2 regions of the Vreelandella titanicae genome follow, and region 1 is predicted to be linked to the other one. Evidence: predicted binding sites of a transcription regulator. Region 1 holds the regulator's gene; the other holds the start of a gene.
The links. The regulator sigma-54, encoded in region 1, starts transcription at its own class of promoters, with help from an activator protein. The targets are predictions, from matches to a motif close to TGGCACNNNNNTTGCTNT.

Region 2: the regulator sigma-54 is predicted to act here: its motif matches at 5,841-5,858, upstream of HZS52_RS08555 (NCS1 family nucleobase:cation symporter-1).

What each region holds. Positions count from the first base shown of each region.
Region 1 covers NZ_CP059082.1:4,176,247-4,184,053, reverse strand. Annotated here, with positions in the region: gene yjgA (ribosome biogenesis factor YjgA) at 1-133, opposite strand, end outside; gene pmbA (metalloprotease PmbA) at 257-1,597, shown strand; gene HZS52_RS19365 (HPr family phosphocarrier protein) at 1,615-1,884, opposite strand; gene rapZ (RNase adapter RapZ) at 1,930-2,862, opposite strand; gene HZS52_RS19355 (PTS sugar transporter subunit IIA) at 2,950-3,420, opposite strand; gene hpf (ribosome hibernation-promoting factor, HPF/YfiA family) at 3,425-3,733, opposite strand; gene HZS52_RS19345 (RNA polymerase factor sigma-54) at 3,831-5,246, opposite strand; gene lptB (LPS export ABC transporter ATP-binding protein) at 5,376-6,125, opposite strand; gene lptA (lipopolysaccharide transport periplasmic protein LptA) at 6,137-6,652, opposite strand; gene lptC (LPS export ABC transporter periplasmic protein LptC) at 6,664-7,233, opposite strand; gene HZS52_RS19325 (KdsC family phosphatase) at 7,234-7,776, opposite strand.
Region 2 covers NZ_CP059082.1:1,835,182-1,842,988, reverse strand. Annotated here, with positions in the region: gene HZS52_RS08570 (CobW family GTP-binding protein) at 1-352, shown strand, start outside; gene HZS52_RS08565 (bifunctional diguanylate cyclase/phosphodiesterase) at 349-3,057, opposite strand; gene HZS52_RS08560 (LysR family transcriptional regulator) at 3,262-4,164, shown strand; gene HZS52_RS08555 (NCS1 family nucleobase:cation symporter-1) at 4,179-5,696, opposite strand; gene HZS52_RS08550 (nitrilase-related carbon-nitrogen hydrolase) at 6,314-7,180, shown strand; gene hydA (dihydropyrimidinase) at 7,243-7,807, shown strand, end outside.

The DNA of each region.
Region 1 (7,807 bases):
GTTCCGCCGGTCGCATGGCGATTAAGGTTTCCCCAAGTGCCTGTAAGGCATGCATTTCGCGTTTGAGTTGCGACTTGCTAGGGCGTTCTTCCTGTTCTTCTACTTCAACGGGATCGGGACGTTGCTTACGCATAGTGTGACTCACAGACAAGATTCGTGGCGGCATTATACCAGCTGCGAGTACAACATTGATTCGCCGATGACACTCTCTTGCAAGACTTTGGTTGAGAGACATTCGGTTGAAATAGGAGGCCATATGGCACAGGCATTTGATGCATCCGCGCAGCAGTCGCTATTGACCGCGCGCGCCGAAGAGGCGTTAGCGCTGGCGAAGCGCTTGGGCGCGGATGCTGCCGAAGTAGGCGCAAGCGTCGATCAGGGTATAGGCGTTAGCGTACGCCTGGGCGAAGTTGAAACGGTTGAGTTATCCCGTGACCAAGGCATTGCTGTCACGCTATACGTGGGTCAACGTAAAGGCAGCGCTTCATCCACTGATGCCAGCAGTGCCTCGATCCAGGCAGCCGTAGAGAAAGCGCTGGCGATTGCCCGCTATACCGGCGAAGACCCGGCCGCAGGATTGGCCGATGCCTCCCTTATGGCTACTGAGTTGCCCGATCTAAAAGTGCACTATCCCTGGGCGCTCACAACGGATGAGGCGATTGAGTTAGCGCTTGCCTGCGAGCAGGCGGGGCGAGACGTTGACGGCATCTCACAGTCAGATGGCGCGTCTCTCTCCAGTGGCGAAGGGGTGCGCGTTTACGCCAATAGCCACGGCTTTTTAGGTACCCAAAAGGGTAGTAGTCACTCTCTTTCTTGCATGCTGATTGCCCAAGATGCGAGCGGTATGCAGCGTGATTATGACTACACCTCTGCCCGTGACCCCAAGGCGCTGCGTAACCCCGCTGAGGTGGGGCGCGAAGCAGCGGTGCGTACGCTGCGCAGGCTAGGCGCTAAACGGCCGCCAACGGGCACCTTTCCGGTGCTGTTTGACCCATCGTTGGCCAGTGGCTTGATTGGCCACTTGCTTGGTGGGTTAGCCGGTGGTGCGCTTTACCGGCAGGCCTCGTTTTTGTGCGACCGGCTCGGTACACCGTTGTTTCCCGACTGGTTTAGTCTCGAAGAGCGGCCAATGGAGATTGGCGCCACGGCAAGCTCACCGTTTGATGGCGAGGGCGTGCAAACGCGCAATAATCGCTTTATCGATCAGGGACGAATTGCCAGCTATATGCTCTCTTCTTACAGCGCTCGTCGTCTCGATATGCAAACCACGGGCAATGCCGGTGGGGCACGTAACGTGCGTTTAGCAACGCCACTGCAATCACGCGAAAGCCTGCTGCAAGAGATGGGGCGGGGTATTTGGGTGACTGAGTTGATGGGCCAAGGTGTCAACGGTGTGACCGGTGACTATTCCCGCGGTGCAGCAGGTTTTTGGATCGAAAATGGAAAGGTGCAGTACCCGGTCGAAGAGTTCACCATTGCCGGAAACCTGGAGCGGATGTTTGCTGGCTTAGTAGGTATTGGCGATGATACCGATACCCGTGGCAGTGTTCACACGGGTAGCTGGTTGATTGATGCCATGACCGTGGCGGGGGACTAACAAGCACAAGCGGCAGCTTACTGATCCTCCTCAAAGCGGGCGTCGAACAGCGCTTGAATCGCTTCAAGCGCCTGTTCGGCGTCATCGCCTTCGGCGGTGATTCTAAGCTCGGTGCCACAAGGTGCGGCAAGCATCAGCAGTGACATGATATTGGCGGCGTCGGCAGCCTGTTGCTGTTTGTAAACGCGTATTTTTGCCGTGAACTGTTGGCCGCATTTGACCAGTTTTGTCGCCGCGCGAGCGTGTAGCCCGCGTTGATTGGTAAGTGTAAGTATGCGTTCTGGCACCCTGGTTCCTTTTCGCCGAGTGGTGTCATTAATGGATAGACGCGCTTAAGAGGTCTCTGGCCGCTCGTTAGGTGTGGAAGCGCTGACGAGGGGAGCGGCCAATTGTTCGCTTAAGGTGTAGTGCAGGCCCAGTTCGCGGTGGCGAAGTTGAACTTCGCCCATGATAGGAGTCAATTTTTCCGCTAACTTCTCGGCCATATAGACCGAGCGGTGCTGACCACCAGTACAGCCAATCGCGATAGTCATGTAGCTACGTTGGCTATTCTGGTAAGCGGGTAGCCAACGCTCTAGCCAGGCCAAAATGTCGTCGCTCATGTCATCAACAATCGGATAGCTGCTCAAAAAAGCCACGATTTCCGCGTCGCGGCCAGTGAACTGGCGCAGCGTGGGATCCCAGTACGGATTTGGCAGGCAGCGCACATCGAAGACCAGGTCGGCGTCTAACGGTACGCCGCGTTTATACCCAAACGATTCCAGCGTTAGCGTCAGCTTGTCGCGCCGCTGATGGGCTACTTGGTCGGTAATGCGACGGCGTAAATCGTGCACCGATAATCGTGATGTATCGATCAATAGGTCGGCCAGATCGCGAATATCTTCCAGCGTCGTCTCTTCTTTATTGATCGCCTCTTCCAGCGTCATTTCGCTATCGCGGGTCAGCGGATGACGGCGACGCGTTGCTGAGTAACGCTCAAGCAGTATGCGCGCATCGGTGGTCAGGTAAATAACTTGAAAGTCGATTTTACGCTGGCGCAACTCGTCTAATAAAGAGGGCAGGCGCTCCAGAGCTCCCGGCAAGTTGCGGGCATCAATACTCACCGCTAAATGTGCCCGGTCGCCCTGGTCACGCAGTTCATCCACCAACGACCCCAGCAACATAGCTGGGAGGTTATCAATCGCGTAGTAGCCAAGATCTTCCAGCGCTTGCAAGGCGATAGATTTACCTGACCCGGAGCGGCCGCTAATGATCACCAGTTGCATAGAGTCTCTCTTTGCTTTGATCAAGCTGCGTTGAGGGTGGTGAGCGAATAACCTGCTATGATCTGCCCTGAACAGGGTTTCAGGCCCTTAGGCCGCTGATTGCTCGCGAATTTTGGCGGTAATCAGCTCAAGCAGTTCGCGCTGGCTGGCTGCTTTACGCAGTTGCTGGCGCGTGTCCGCATCATTCATGATGGTCGCTACCTGACCCAGTAGTGAGAGATGCGTGTCATCTGCCTCTTCGGGTACCAACAGGACAAACACCAGATCTACCGGGTCGCCGTCGATAGCGTCAAAATCGATCGCTTCAGCCAGTTTTAAAAATCCAGCGATAGGGGCGTTGCAGTGGGGGCTACGCGCATGAGGAATAGCCACGCCGTTACCAATACCCGTACTGCCTAAGCGCTCGCGGCCGATTAAACGGCTAAACACTTCTTGGCTGTCCAGGCTGGGAATATTTTGGGCGATAAAGGTGCTGTAAAACTCCAGCACCCTTTTTTTGCTGCCCCCGGGGACGTCGAACAGAACGCGTTCCGGGGGGAGTATGGTTTCCAACGTCATTGAATTAACGCACACCGGCGCCTTGGGCGCGAGCTTGTGCTTTTTCCTTGTGTTTAACGAGTTGACGGTCGATTTTGTCCGCTAGTGCGTCGATAGCGGCGTACATATCACTGTCTAGGGCTTCCGCATGTAAGTCAGCACCTGCGGCGTGCAGCGTACAGGCGGCCTGCTGGCGCTCTTTCTCCACTGATAAGGTGACTTGCACCGTAGTTATATTGTCGTAATGGCGCTCTACACGCTCAAGCTTTTCGTTGACATAGTCACGCAAGGCGTCAGTCAGTTCTACGTGATGACCAGTGATATTTACTTGCATTGACGTGCTCCTTATCCATCGGACTGTACTTCGATTGTAACCCTTTTTGCCGCGTTGCAAAGCCCTTGTCGAGAGTTTCCCTGAAACGTTAACGCAGTTAGCGCAAACGACGCCGTTCACTGGAAGAGGGAATGCCCATGGCTTCACGGTATTTCGCCACCGTACGACGCGCCACTTGAATTCCTCCTTCGCCTAATAGCGTCACTAAGCGGCTGTCTGAAAGTGGCTTGCCGGGCGGCTCCTCTTGAATCAGTTTCTTGAGTCGTGCCCGGATGGCGGTGCTGGAGTGGCTGTCGCCATCTTGGCCGCTCACCTGGCTTGAGAAAAAGTATTTGAGTTCAAACACACCACGGGGTGTATGGATATATTTTTGCGTCGTTACCCGTGAAATAGTCGACTCGTGCATCTCCACGGCTTCGGCAATGTCGGCCAGTATCAGTGGTTTCATGGCTTCTTCGCCGTGCTCTAAAAAGCCAATCTGGCGGGTAATGATTTCGCGACCAACACGCAGCAGCGTATCGTTTCGGCTAGAAAGGCTCTTGATCAACCAGCGCGCTTCCTGGAGGTGCTCTTTGAGAAACTGGTTGTCATCGCTTTTATCCGCACGCTTAATCAAGCTGGCGTAGTCGGGCTGAATGCGCAGTCGTGGCAGGGCCTCGGGGTTGAGCTCTAAATGCCAGCCTTCATTATCGTGGCGGACGACTAGATCGGGGGTGACATAGCTGTCGTCGGTGTCGCCGTAAGCGCTGCCTGGCCGTGGGTCTAGGCTGCGAATAAGCAGGATGACATCGGCCAGCTGTTCGTCGTCGAGCCCTAGACGGCGTTTCAGCAGGCGCATATCGTCTTTGCCAAGCGCTTCGAGAAACTGCCGCACTAAACGGCGGGCGGGAACCAGCAGTGGCGTATCATCGGGGAGGGCGGCGAGCTGCAGCATCAAGCATTCACGCAAGTCACGGGCAAATATGCCGGTCGGCTCAAACTGCTGGAGCTTGAGTAGAATGGTTTCCACTTCGCGCTGGCTTAGCCCGTCAATGCTCTGGGCACGAAGCCCTTCACGGATGTCGTTGAGCGGCTGGGTCAGGTAGCCGTTGGCGTCTAGCGCGTCGATTAAACTTTCCGCGACAAGCTGCTCGCGAGCGCTAAAATCGGTCATGGCGAGTTGCCACAGCAGGTGGCCATGCAGGCTCTGACCGGCTGCCTGACGCTCAAAGTCGGGGCCTTCGCTGCTGCTGCCCCCCTGGCTTCCCATATCTTGATAGGTATCTGACCAGTCGCTATCTACCGAGAGCTCAGTAGGGATGCTCTCTGACCACTCTTCTTCCTTAGGCTCGCTGACAGCCTGCTCACTAAACTCATCTTCCTGCTCCAGCATGGGATTGGCATCAAGGGCCTGCTGAATTTCTTGACGAAGATCCAGCGTAGAGAGTTGCAGCAGCGCAATGGCCTGCTGCAACTGGGGCGTCATGGTCAGCTGTGTGCCGATACGCAGTTGGAGAGAAGCTTTCATGACCATCTGAGAACCACTCGTTAATCAGAATGCTCCACCCTAGTGCGAGTGAGTGCTTGGCGCAAGTGCAATAAGCATGCCATTGGTAGTAAAGTTGTTTTAAAGCGCTATTTAGGGGCGATTAAGGCAAAAACATTACAGGCGAAAATCGGCACCCAAATACACATCCCTTACTTTTTGGTTGGTGAGAATCGAGGCGGGTGAGCCACTGGCGATAATTTGCCCATCGCCGACGATATAGGCGATGTCGCAAATATCTAGTGTTTCACGCACGTTGTGATCGGTGATCAGCACGCCGATATGGCGCTGTTTCAGTGCACGAATGATGGTTTTAATCTCACCTACCGAGATGGGGTCAACGCCCGCAAAAGGCTCATCGAGCAGAATAAAAGCGGGCTCTGTGGCTAGCGAGCGGGCTATTTCTACACGCCTGCGCTCGCCGCCCGAAAGGCTCATGCCCAGGTTGTCGCGAATATGGGTAATATGGAAGTCTTCGAGTAGCGCTTCCAGACGCTGCTCGCGGTCGCTGCGGTTAAGCTCTTTGCGGGTCTCGAGTATCGCCATAATATTCTCGGCAACCGAGAGTTTGCGGAAAATAGACGCCTCTTGAGGTAGGTAGCCAATCCCCGCGGCTGCGCGCTCGTGCATGGGGGCGCGCGTTAAATCCACATCGTCGATACCCACCTTGCCAGCGTCGGATTTGACCAGCCCAACAATCATATAAAATGAGGTGGTTTTGCCCGCGCCGTTGGGGCCCAAAAGGCCAACGACACTGCCTTGGGAGATCTCCAGATTGATGTCTTTGACCACTCGGCGGCGTTTGTAGCTTTTAGCCAGGTGGTGGGCATAAAGGGTTTTGATCGGCGCAGTGTCAGCAGTGGCCACAGCTAAGCTCCCTATTGTTCAGGCTGAAGGGTCATGCGTATGCGCTGGGGCTCGCTGCCGTCAACGTCAGAGCGCGCTTGAATCACTTCTCGGTCAATAAAATACTCAAGGCGACCGCCGCTAAAGGTGTCCTCTTTCTGGGTCAGTTCGGCTTGGTCGATCAGCTCTACGCGACGCTCGGCGACGTGATAAATAATCCGCCGCGCCCAGCCTTCCGTGGGGCCATCTTGCCCTTCGCCTTGATGGCGCAAGTAGGCGCGCTCACCGGTGGCGGTGGCTGTCGAGAGTTCGCCCGCGTCGTTACGTTTGATCTCTACCCGCTCGCCGCGCAGTTGCATTTCGCCTTGGCGAATGTCCACATCCCCAGTGTAAACAGCTGTGCCTGCCCGCTGATCAAGATCTAAACGGTCGGCTTCCACTTCCACTGGGGTCTGGGAAGATGAGTTGGTTTGGGCTAATACTGATAAAGGTATCGCTAAACCGAACAGTGCAGTGTAGAGCAGGGCTGGGGAAATAATGGCTTTCATGGCGGTTCCTATTAGCGTTGTGTGGCTGGGGGGTGCGTGCCGCGCACATTATCCGTTAAGCGAACCTGGCTGGTGTTAAGCCAAACGTCCATACGTGAAGCGCTCATTTGCTGCGGCGGTTGCTGCATCAATACCGGTGTGTCACTCCATGCATGCTGCTCGAGGCCATCATAGTGCAGTAGCTCGGTATCTAGCTGCCAGCCTTCATCTGGTGCAAACAGTCGAGCCGAGCCTGACAGCAGCAGGGCTTGGGTAGCGGTGTTGAGCGTGCCTACATCGGCGCTGGCCAGCCACTGACGGTTTTCGCTGTCATACAGTACTGCCTCGGGCTCTTCCGTCCAGGTTTCGCTGCGCTGCGGGGTATGGATAAGGCGCGGTGTTTTTAGCGACTGCATGACACTGCCGTTATCCCCGAATAGGGTAATCTCAGCATTTTCCAGCACGTGGCCAGGTTCCTGAGCCTGTGCTTCGGGATCGATGCTGGTGTCTTGAGGCCCGCGGGGGTCAAGCCATACCAGCAGAATCCCTAGTGCGATGACTAGCCCGGCTAACCAGAGGCGTACTTTAAAGCGTTTAAACATTTACGTGCGGCCGTGCAGATAGGTGTCGAGCACCGCGCCCCAGTGTCCTTGAGATTCAAGCAGCGTATCGCAGATCTCACGTACGGCACCGTGGCCACCCAGGCGTTGGGTAGTCCAGTCGGCGTGGGTATGCATATAGTCCGGCGCGTTTGGCACGGTAATGCCGACGCCGCAACGTTTGATAGCCGCTAGGTCGGGTAGGTCGTCGCCACAATAAGCCACCTGCTCTAGTTCAATATCGAGGCGCTGGCAGAGCCCGCGAAGTGTGGCCAGCTTGTCTTCACAGCCTTGGTGAACATGGTCAATGCCGAGTGCCGCCGCGCGTTGGCTAACCATGGGGGAGTCGCGCCCGGTAATCAACGCGACATGTACGCCCACACGTTTGAGAAGCTTTAGCCCGTGGCCATCCTGGGTGTGGAATGCTTTGATTTCGATACCATCGGCCTGAAAGTAGAGGCGCCCATCGGTAAGGACGCCGTCAACATCCAGTGCTAGCAGGCGTACACGGCGGAGTCGGTCGAGTAGCGAGGCAGGTAGGGTCATAGAACCTCCATATCAATCAGTTCGTAAAGCA
Region 2 (7,807 bases), 2.3 Mb from region 1:
GGCAACACCCAGCTTAGCCGGGTCTTTTTTTGATTTTCCGCCCCCGCCCGGCAAGCCCCAGCGTGAAACCGGCACTTCGCTGGGCTACACCAGTACGGGGTTACGTTGGCACCCAAGCGAGCGCTTCGACCTGGATAGCTTGGCCACCTGTTTGGGAGAACTCCCCAGAGAGGCACGCATTAAAGGCGTGTTTCATACCGATAGCGGCTGGAAACGCTTTAACCGCGCCGGAGGTACGCTGAGCGTTGAAAGCAGCGCGTGGCGGCAAGACTCCCGGCTGGAAGTTATTCTTCCCGATACGAGCCCCGCTCTCGATATCGAAGGCCAACTCCGCTTACTGACGCTGGGTTAAGCGCCCGTAATCAATCTCTCGATGGCCTCTGCAGTAACCGGCCGCCCAAACAGATAGCCTTGATAAGCGTGACAGTCGTGCGCCAGTAGCCACGCCTGCTGCGCTTTGGTCTCTACGCCTTCTGCAATGACCTCTAGATTGAGGCTCTCTGCCAGGGCAATGGTACTCTCGACAATCGCTGCGTTGGCTTGGCTTTCGAGCACCTGCTGCACAAAGGATTGGTCGATTTTTAGTTGATCCAGCGGCAGTTGCGCTAAATAGGCCAGGGACGAGTAGCCGGTACCAAAATCATCCAGAGAGAAGCGTACACCGCGCGCTTTAAGGGCAAGCATTTTATCTCTGGCGTCGTCTCGCGCTTCCACAAACAGTGACTCGGTCACCTCCAGTTTTAGCCGCTGAAGCGGCGCCTGAGTGCGCGCAAACACCCCCTCTACACGAGCCAGAAACTGCTCATCGCGAAACTGAAGCGGACTAATATTCACCGATATGGTCAGTTTGCTTAGCCGTGGATGCTGCGCCCAACGCGCTAATTGATAGCAGGCATCTTCCAATACCCATTCGCCTACATCATTTATCAGCTCATTGCTTTCCAGCAGCGGAATGAAATCGCCTGGTGAAACAATGCCGCGTTCAGGATGATGCCAGCGCAGCAGCGCCTCAACGCCAGTGATCACGCCATGGTGATCCACTTGGGGCTGATAATAGAGCTGCCACTGCTGGCTGGCCTGCGCTTGGCGCAGATCCGCTTCTAATTTCACATGGGCCAGAAGCGCAGCCTGCATCGAGGGGTCAAAAAAGCACACGCCATGGCGGCCGTTGTTCTTAGCCTGAAAGAGCGCCATATCTACCTGCTGCAGGTAGTCATCCACGCCGTACTCATTGCTGGCCATGATCGCAATACCAATACTCCCCGTCACCGTGATGCTCTCTTCGGCCAGAGTGATTGATTCGTTAAGAGTTGCCAGCAGCTTGTGCGCAATACGCTCTGCCAGCCGGGTGGTTTGAGCGTAATTGCTATCCACGCCTTCGATTAATACCGCAAATTCATCGCTTCCCAGCCGCGCCAAGGTATCGGTATCGCGCAACATCTGCCCCATTCGCCGAGCAACGCTCTGCAATACTTGATCCCCCGCATAGTGCCCCAGAGTGTCATTGATTTGCTTAAAGTTATCGATATCGATAAATAGCAGTGCGCCGCAACGCTGATGGCGCTGAAGCTCTTTAAGGGCATTACCTATGCGATCCATAAACAGCCGCCGGTTGGCCAACCCGGTTAAGGTGTCATAAAATGCTAGCTGATGAATCTCTTGTTCAGCGGCTTTACGCTCGCTGATATCGCTCATGGTGGCCACGTAGTGAGTTAAGGTGCCCTCAACGCTGTAGACAGCGCTAATGGTTAGCCACTCGGGAAACAGTTCACCATTCTTACGCTGGTTCCATATCTCGCCTTCCCAGTTGCCGGTTTTGATAACACGCTTCCATAAACGGCGGTAAAAGGCGGCGTTTTGTAGCCCAGAGCTAAACATGCGCGGATTGTTACCCACTATCTCCGCTTCGCTATAGCCGGTAATGCGGCTGAAGGTCTCATTCACCTTAAGAATGATGCCCTGTGGATCGGTAATAAGGATGCCTAAGTGCGTCTGGAAGGCGGCAGCGGCGATTTGGGCCTCGGCACGGGCCTGTTCACGCTCCTCAATACGCTGACGTAGTTGATGCGACAACGCTAAACGATTCAGGTAGTGGCGCGCCCCCCAAGCACCCAGCAGGGCAATCACTGCCGTCACCAACATTAAAATCAAAGCACGCTGCCGCCAGGCCGAGAGCAATTCGTGAAGATCAACGCCAACCACAGCCAGCATCGGATACTCGCCTACTCTCAGCATGCGAAACAGCCGTTTGCGGCCATCAATAGGTGAGTCAATGTTGATTGACCATGTGGACTCACCACGGGTAAGCCACTCGGCCGTTTCTGGGCTCTCAATTTGACTGCCAATCGAAAATGGCTTTTCGGGGGTCGGGTAGCGAGCAATAAATTTTAATCCGGGGTCGACCAGGGCAATGCTCTCGCCGTCATAGACACTCATCTGCTCCAGGGCGTCGGCAAACACTTCAGGTACAATGCTAGAGATGACCACCCCAGCAAACTCGCCGGACGAGGTTTCTAATCGTCGACCATGGTACAAATAGTAGCGTTGGTCACTGATAGACCAGTAAAGCGGGGTAATCAGTTCTTCTTGTCCTGCTTGCTTAAAGGCATTAAACAACGTCGTATCGCTGATATCAGCACCTGCTCTTCGGCTGCTGCGGCCACTCGCCATTACTCGACCTTCAGCGCTCAACACAGCGATTTCGTCCACCATGGGCACATACAGGGTCAGGTTTTCTAGCGAGCGCTGAAGGGCCTGGGCATTATCGCTATCTGGCATGCCTTGCAGGGTTAGCATCTCAGCAAGCCCAAAAAGCGCTTGCCCGCTTTGTGCAAATACGCCTTTTGCCCACTCAGCAACCACATTAGCGCGGGCGGTAATCCGCGACTCGGCGGCCTCAATTTCTTGCCGATACTGTTCACTCAGCAGCCAGCCGAAAAGCACCATCATGACAAGCAGTGCTAGCAGATATAGCGCAATCACATGGCGGCGCTGTTGGCGATAAGTCTTGGTGGCTTTCAATACATCATCATTTACATCATTGGAGGTAGCGGACATCGCGCAGAAGCCTTATTCAGGTAACCCAGGGGGACACCTGATACAGTGTAAAAAGTAACTAAAAATGATACATAACACGCGCTGACACGTGGCTTTATCCGATAGTGCCGCGGTGCTTTTAGGATGTATATCAGTTTTTATCACCGTTAATGCCCTGAAAAGCGTGACGTTATGCATGGATAGCCAATCTACCAGGAAATTGTTATGGCATCGCTGGGCCAAATGAGCGACTACGAGATACGCCTAATCCGTATTTTTAAGACGGTCGTTGAGTGCGGTGGCTTTACCGCGGCGGAAACCACGCTGGGCATTAGTCGTTCGGCGATTAGCCAACACATGAACGACTTGGAGGGGAGGCTGGGGTTTTCGCTCTGCCAGCGGGGGCGTGGCGGGTTTAGTTTAACCGAAGAGGGTAAAGAGATTTATCAGGCAGGGTTAACGCTACTGACCGCGCTTGAAACGTTTAAAAGCGACGTTAACGCGCTGCATCAAACGATCAAAGGCGAGCTGAATATCGGCATCACCGACAACCTGGTAACGCTACCCGCCATGCACGTGACCAACGCCCTGGCAGAGCTTAGCGCGCCGGAGCATGAGGTAACGCTGCACATTCATATGGAGCCTTCTGACGCGGTCATTAGAGGCGTCATGGATGGCCACTTGCACGTCGGCGTAGTGCCTGCAGTGAACCTGCCCACCAGCTTAGAAGCGCGGCACCTTTACGACGAGCCATCGTATCTTTACTGCGCGGCTGGCCATCCGCTGTTTACTGAGGATGATGATACGCTTAGCTGTGCAGATATCGCCCAACACTCGGCTATTTCACCCCGCTATCCGCTACCGATTGAGGCCCGGCAGGCGCATGACGCGCTAAGCCTGCGAGCTTCGGCATCCGACCGCGAAGGCGCAGCCTTTTTGATTCTTACCGGGCGCTTTATCGGCTTTCTGCCTGAACACGTCGCAGCACAGTGGGTGGCAGCGGGCAAGATGCGAGCGTTGCATGCCAACACGCAGCACTACCGCATCCCCTTTGTGCTGATCACCCGCCACGACCGCCGCCCCAACCGAGTGGTCGATGCGTTTCTACGCTTAATCAAAAGCAGCTAAACCCGGCAGTATGTTTAACGCTGCTCGGTTGCCTCATTGGCCATTATCGGCGCTGGCCCCGCCTGGGGCGATGACGCCAACACTTGGCTTGCCACATAGTAAACAATTGCCCCCAGCGCCGAGCCGGTAAACCAGCCGTAGTCGTAGAACCAATTCATGGTGCCAGTTAACAGCGATAGCAACGTAAGCGCCACCGGCACGCCAAAGGCGATAAAACCCGCGATGTTCACCGCAGGATAAGCATGGTTATCCATATACAGGCTGGGCACATCCAAACGCTGCTTTTTGATCAGGAAGTAGTCCACCGCCATGATGCCCGCGATGGGCCCCAGCAGGCTGGAGTAACCCAGCAGCCAGTTGGAGTACATCTGCTCCAGAGAAACCCCTGGCGGAATAACGCCCGCTTTTTGCAGCAGATCGTAGCCCATCAACAACACGCCCACCGCGCCAGTCATCAGCACGCCGCGCGTCTGGTTAATCAATTTGGGCGCAATGTTCTGAAAATCGTTGGTAGGCGACACGATGTTAGAAGCCGTATTGGTAGAGATCGTGGCGATAATGATCAACAGCATCGCCAGTACCACCCAGAAGGGGCTGTCGATATAGCCAATCAAACGTACCGGGTCGGCAACGGTTTCCCCTACCAGCGTTTCGGAAGCAGCGGTTAACACGACACCGAGTGCGGCAAAGAAAAACATCGTTAGCGGCAGCCCAATCACCTGACCAACGATCTGATCTTTTTGGCTTTTGGCAAAGCGACTGAAATCGGGAATATTCAGCGACAGCGTGGCCCAAAAACCCACCATGGCGGTTAAGCCCGCGAAGAAGTAGCCGTATACCGATGCCCCTTCAGGCCGCGACGGCGGCTGTGCCAGTAGTTCGGACATCGACATATTTGGCCACGCCCATATCATCAGCCCAACACCAACGGCTAACAGCAGCGGTGCGGCGAAGGTTTCCAACCATTTAATCGACTCTGCACCACGAATCACCACATAGAGATTCATCGCACCAAAGACAAAAAAGCCGATGACTTCACCAACACCGCCCATCGCAGCCCAAGCGGGAATCAACTCGGAGAGCAACAGATGAATGGCCAAACCGCCAAACATGGTTTGAATACCAAACCAGCCGCAGCCGACCAGGGCGCGCACCAGACAGGGTACGTTGGAACCTAAAATACCGAACGAAGAGCGTAAAACCACCGGAAAAGGAATACCAAACTTCGTACCGGGAAAGGCGTTTAAGGTAAGAGGAATCAGCACGATCACGTTGGCCAACAAAATGGCAAACAACGCCTCCCCCACGCTCAGCCCGAAGTAGGCGGTTAATACCCCGCCTAGGGTGTAGGTGGGCACGCAGATCGACATGCCTACCCAGAGTGCCGCAATATTCCACTTACTCCAGGTGCGCTCGCTGGCCTGGGTAGGCGCAATATCCTCATTAAAGCGCGAACTACTGCGTACATCGTCCCCTACATCTAGCTCTATCAGCCCACCTCGATCCACCATCTGAGAGGTTGTTTCGGTCATTTTTTATCTCCTCAGCATTGCGTTATTGCGCTGCCTAGCTCCCACGGCCAGTGGAGCTTTTCAAAAAGGCGCTTAGAAATCATGGCTTTTAGAAACCATTGTTTTTCAAAACCATCGTTCTTAGAAACCATAGCTTTTAGAAAACAAGCAATAAGCATGCCTACTTGAAAAAGCAGGTCAATTAACTCATTGATTAAAAAGCTGCCTTCCTGGACAACATTATTATTGTTAGCTTGTTATCTTTATATTTTCCCCACCTAAAACAAAAACCAACTAAACAAAGCTAGATCAAAAAAAATATTTGCACCAATTTCAAACAGAAAAAAACCAAACACACTCGCTAGAAACATACCAAACCAATGATTTTAAAAGAATAAAAAAACCATCCAAAACAGTGCAAGACCTCACCAAAAAAGTGAATATCACCAAATGGAACAATAAAAATAAGCAAACTCAATGAGTTAAAGACGATTTAACAAATCTCCTTTAAAGACTTGCTAAAACCACCTACCCAGCGCTACTTTCAACAAAAGCTGTCTATTTCGTCAGCTTTACAAAACTAGTTTCAAGAACACTACAAACATACGCTACACATCAACAATCAGAGGGAGCGTCTCATGCAGAAGATGAAAATCGGGTTGATTCAGATGGGCCTGAAAACCAGCACCGATCTTGAACCAGAAGCTATTCGCGACGCCATGAACGAGGCACATCTGCCAATGATTCAGCAAGCGGCTGACCAGGGCGTGCAGGTGCTTTGCTTCCAGGAAGTGTTTAACCAGCCCTACTTTTGCCCCAGCCAGGACGGCAAGTGGTACGCCGCCGCCGAGCGGGTACCGGAAGGCCCTACCTGCCAGATGATGCAGAAGCTCGCCGCCGAGCACCGCATGGTGATCATCGTGCCGGTGTATGAAGAGACTGAAACCGGTGTTTACTACAACACCGCAGCGGTATTCGACGCTGACGGCAGTTACTTAGGCAAGTACCACAAAACCCATATTCCCCAAGTAGCCGGTTTTTGGGAAAAATTCTTCTTCAAGCCGGGAAAATCCAACTGGCCAGTGTTCGATACTGCCTACGGCAAAATCGGCGTGTATATCTGCTACGACCGTCACTTCCCCGAAGGCTGGCGGGCGCTTGCTCTCAACGGCGCTGAGGTGATTTTCAACCCTTCCGCCACCGTGGCCGGTCTTTCCCAATACCTGTGGGAGTTAGAGCAACCTGCCTCTGCCGCCGCCAATGGCTGCTTTATCGCTGCGATCAATCGAGTTGGAACCGAGGCGCCGTGGAACATCGGCGACTTTTACGGCTCCAGCTATATCGTTAACCCCCGCGGCAAAATCGAAGCTCAGGCCAGCGAAACAGAAGACGAGCTGCTGGTGCACGAGATCGATTTGGACATGGTGCGGGAGGTACGCAACAACTGGCAGTTCTTCCGCGACCGTCGCCCGGAAACCTATACCCGCCTGACCGACGGTGAATGATTCTGCTGGTAAAAAACAGGTTGCTGGTTAAGTTTTCTATTTAAAAATAACAGGAGCGAACGATGAGCTTATTAATCAAGGGCGGCACCGTGGTCACCCACGCCGATACCTACCGCGCAGACGTACTGTGTGTCGACGGTAAAATCCATGCGATTGGCACCGATCTAGATGTCCCTGAAAGGTGTGAAATTGTCGATGCCAGCGATCAACTGGTGATGCCCGGCGGTATCGATCCCCATACGCACATGCAACTGCCGTTCATGGGCACCGTGGCCAGCGAAGATTTCTATACCGGCACCGCCGCGGCCTTGGCCGGGGGCACCACTTCGATCATCGACTTCGTGATCCCACAGCCAGGTCAGTCGCTCCTTGAGGCCTTCGAAACCTGGCAAGGCTGGGCGGAAAAAGCCGCCACCGATTTTGCCTTCCACGTGGCGATTACCTGGTGGGACGATAGCGTGCGAGAGGAAATGGGCACCCTGGTTCATGAACACGGGGTGAACAGCTTCAAACACTTTATGGCCTACAAGGGCGCGATCATGGCCACTGATGACATTCTGGTGGAAAGCTTCTCGCGCTGTCTGGAGCTAGGCGCGGTGCCTACGGTTCACGCCGAAAACGGTGAGC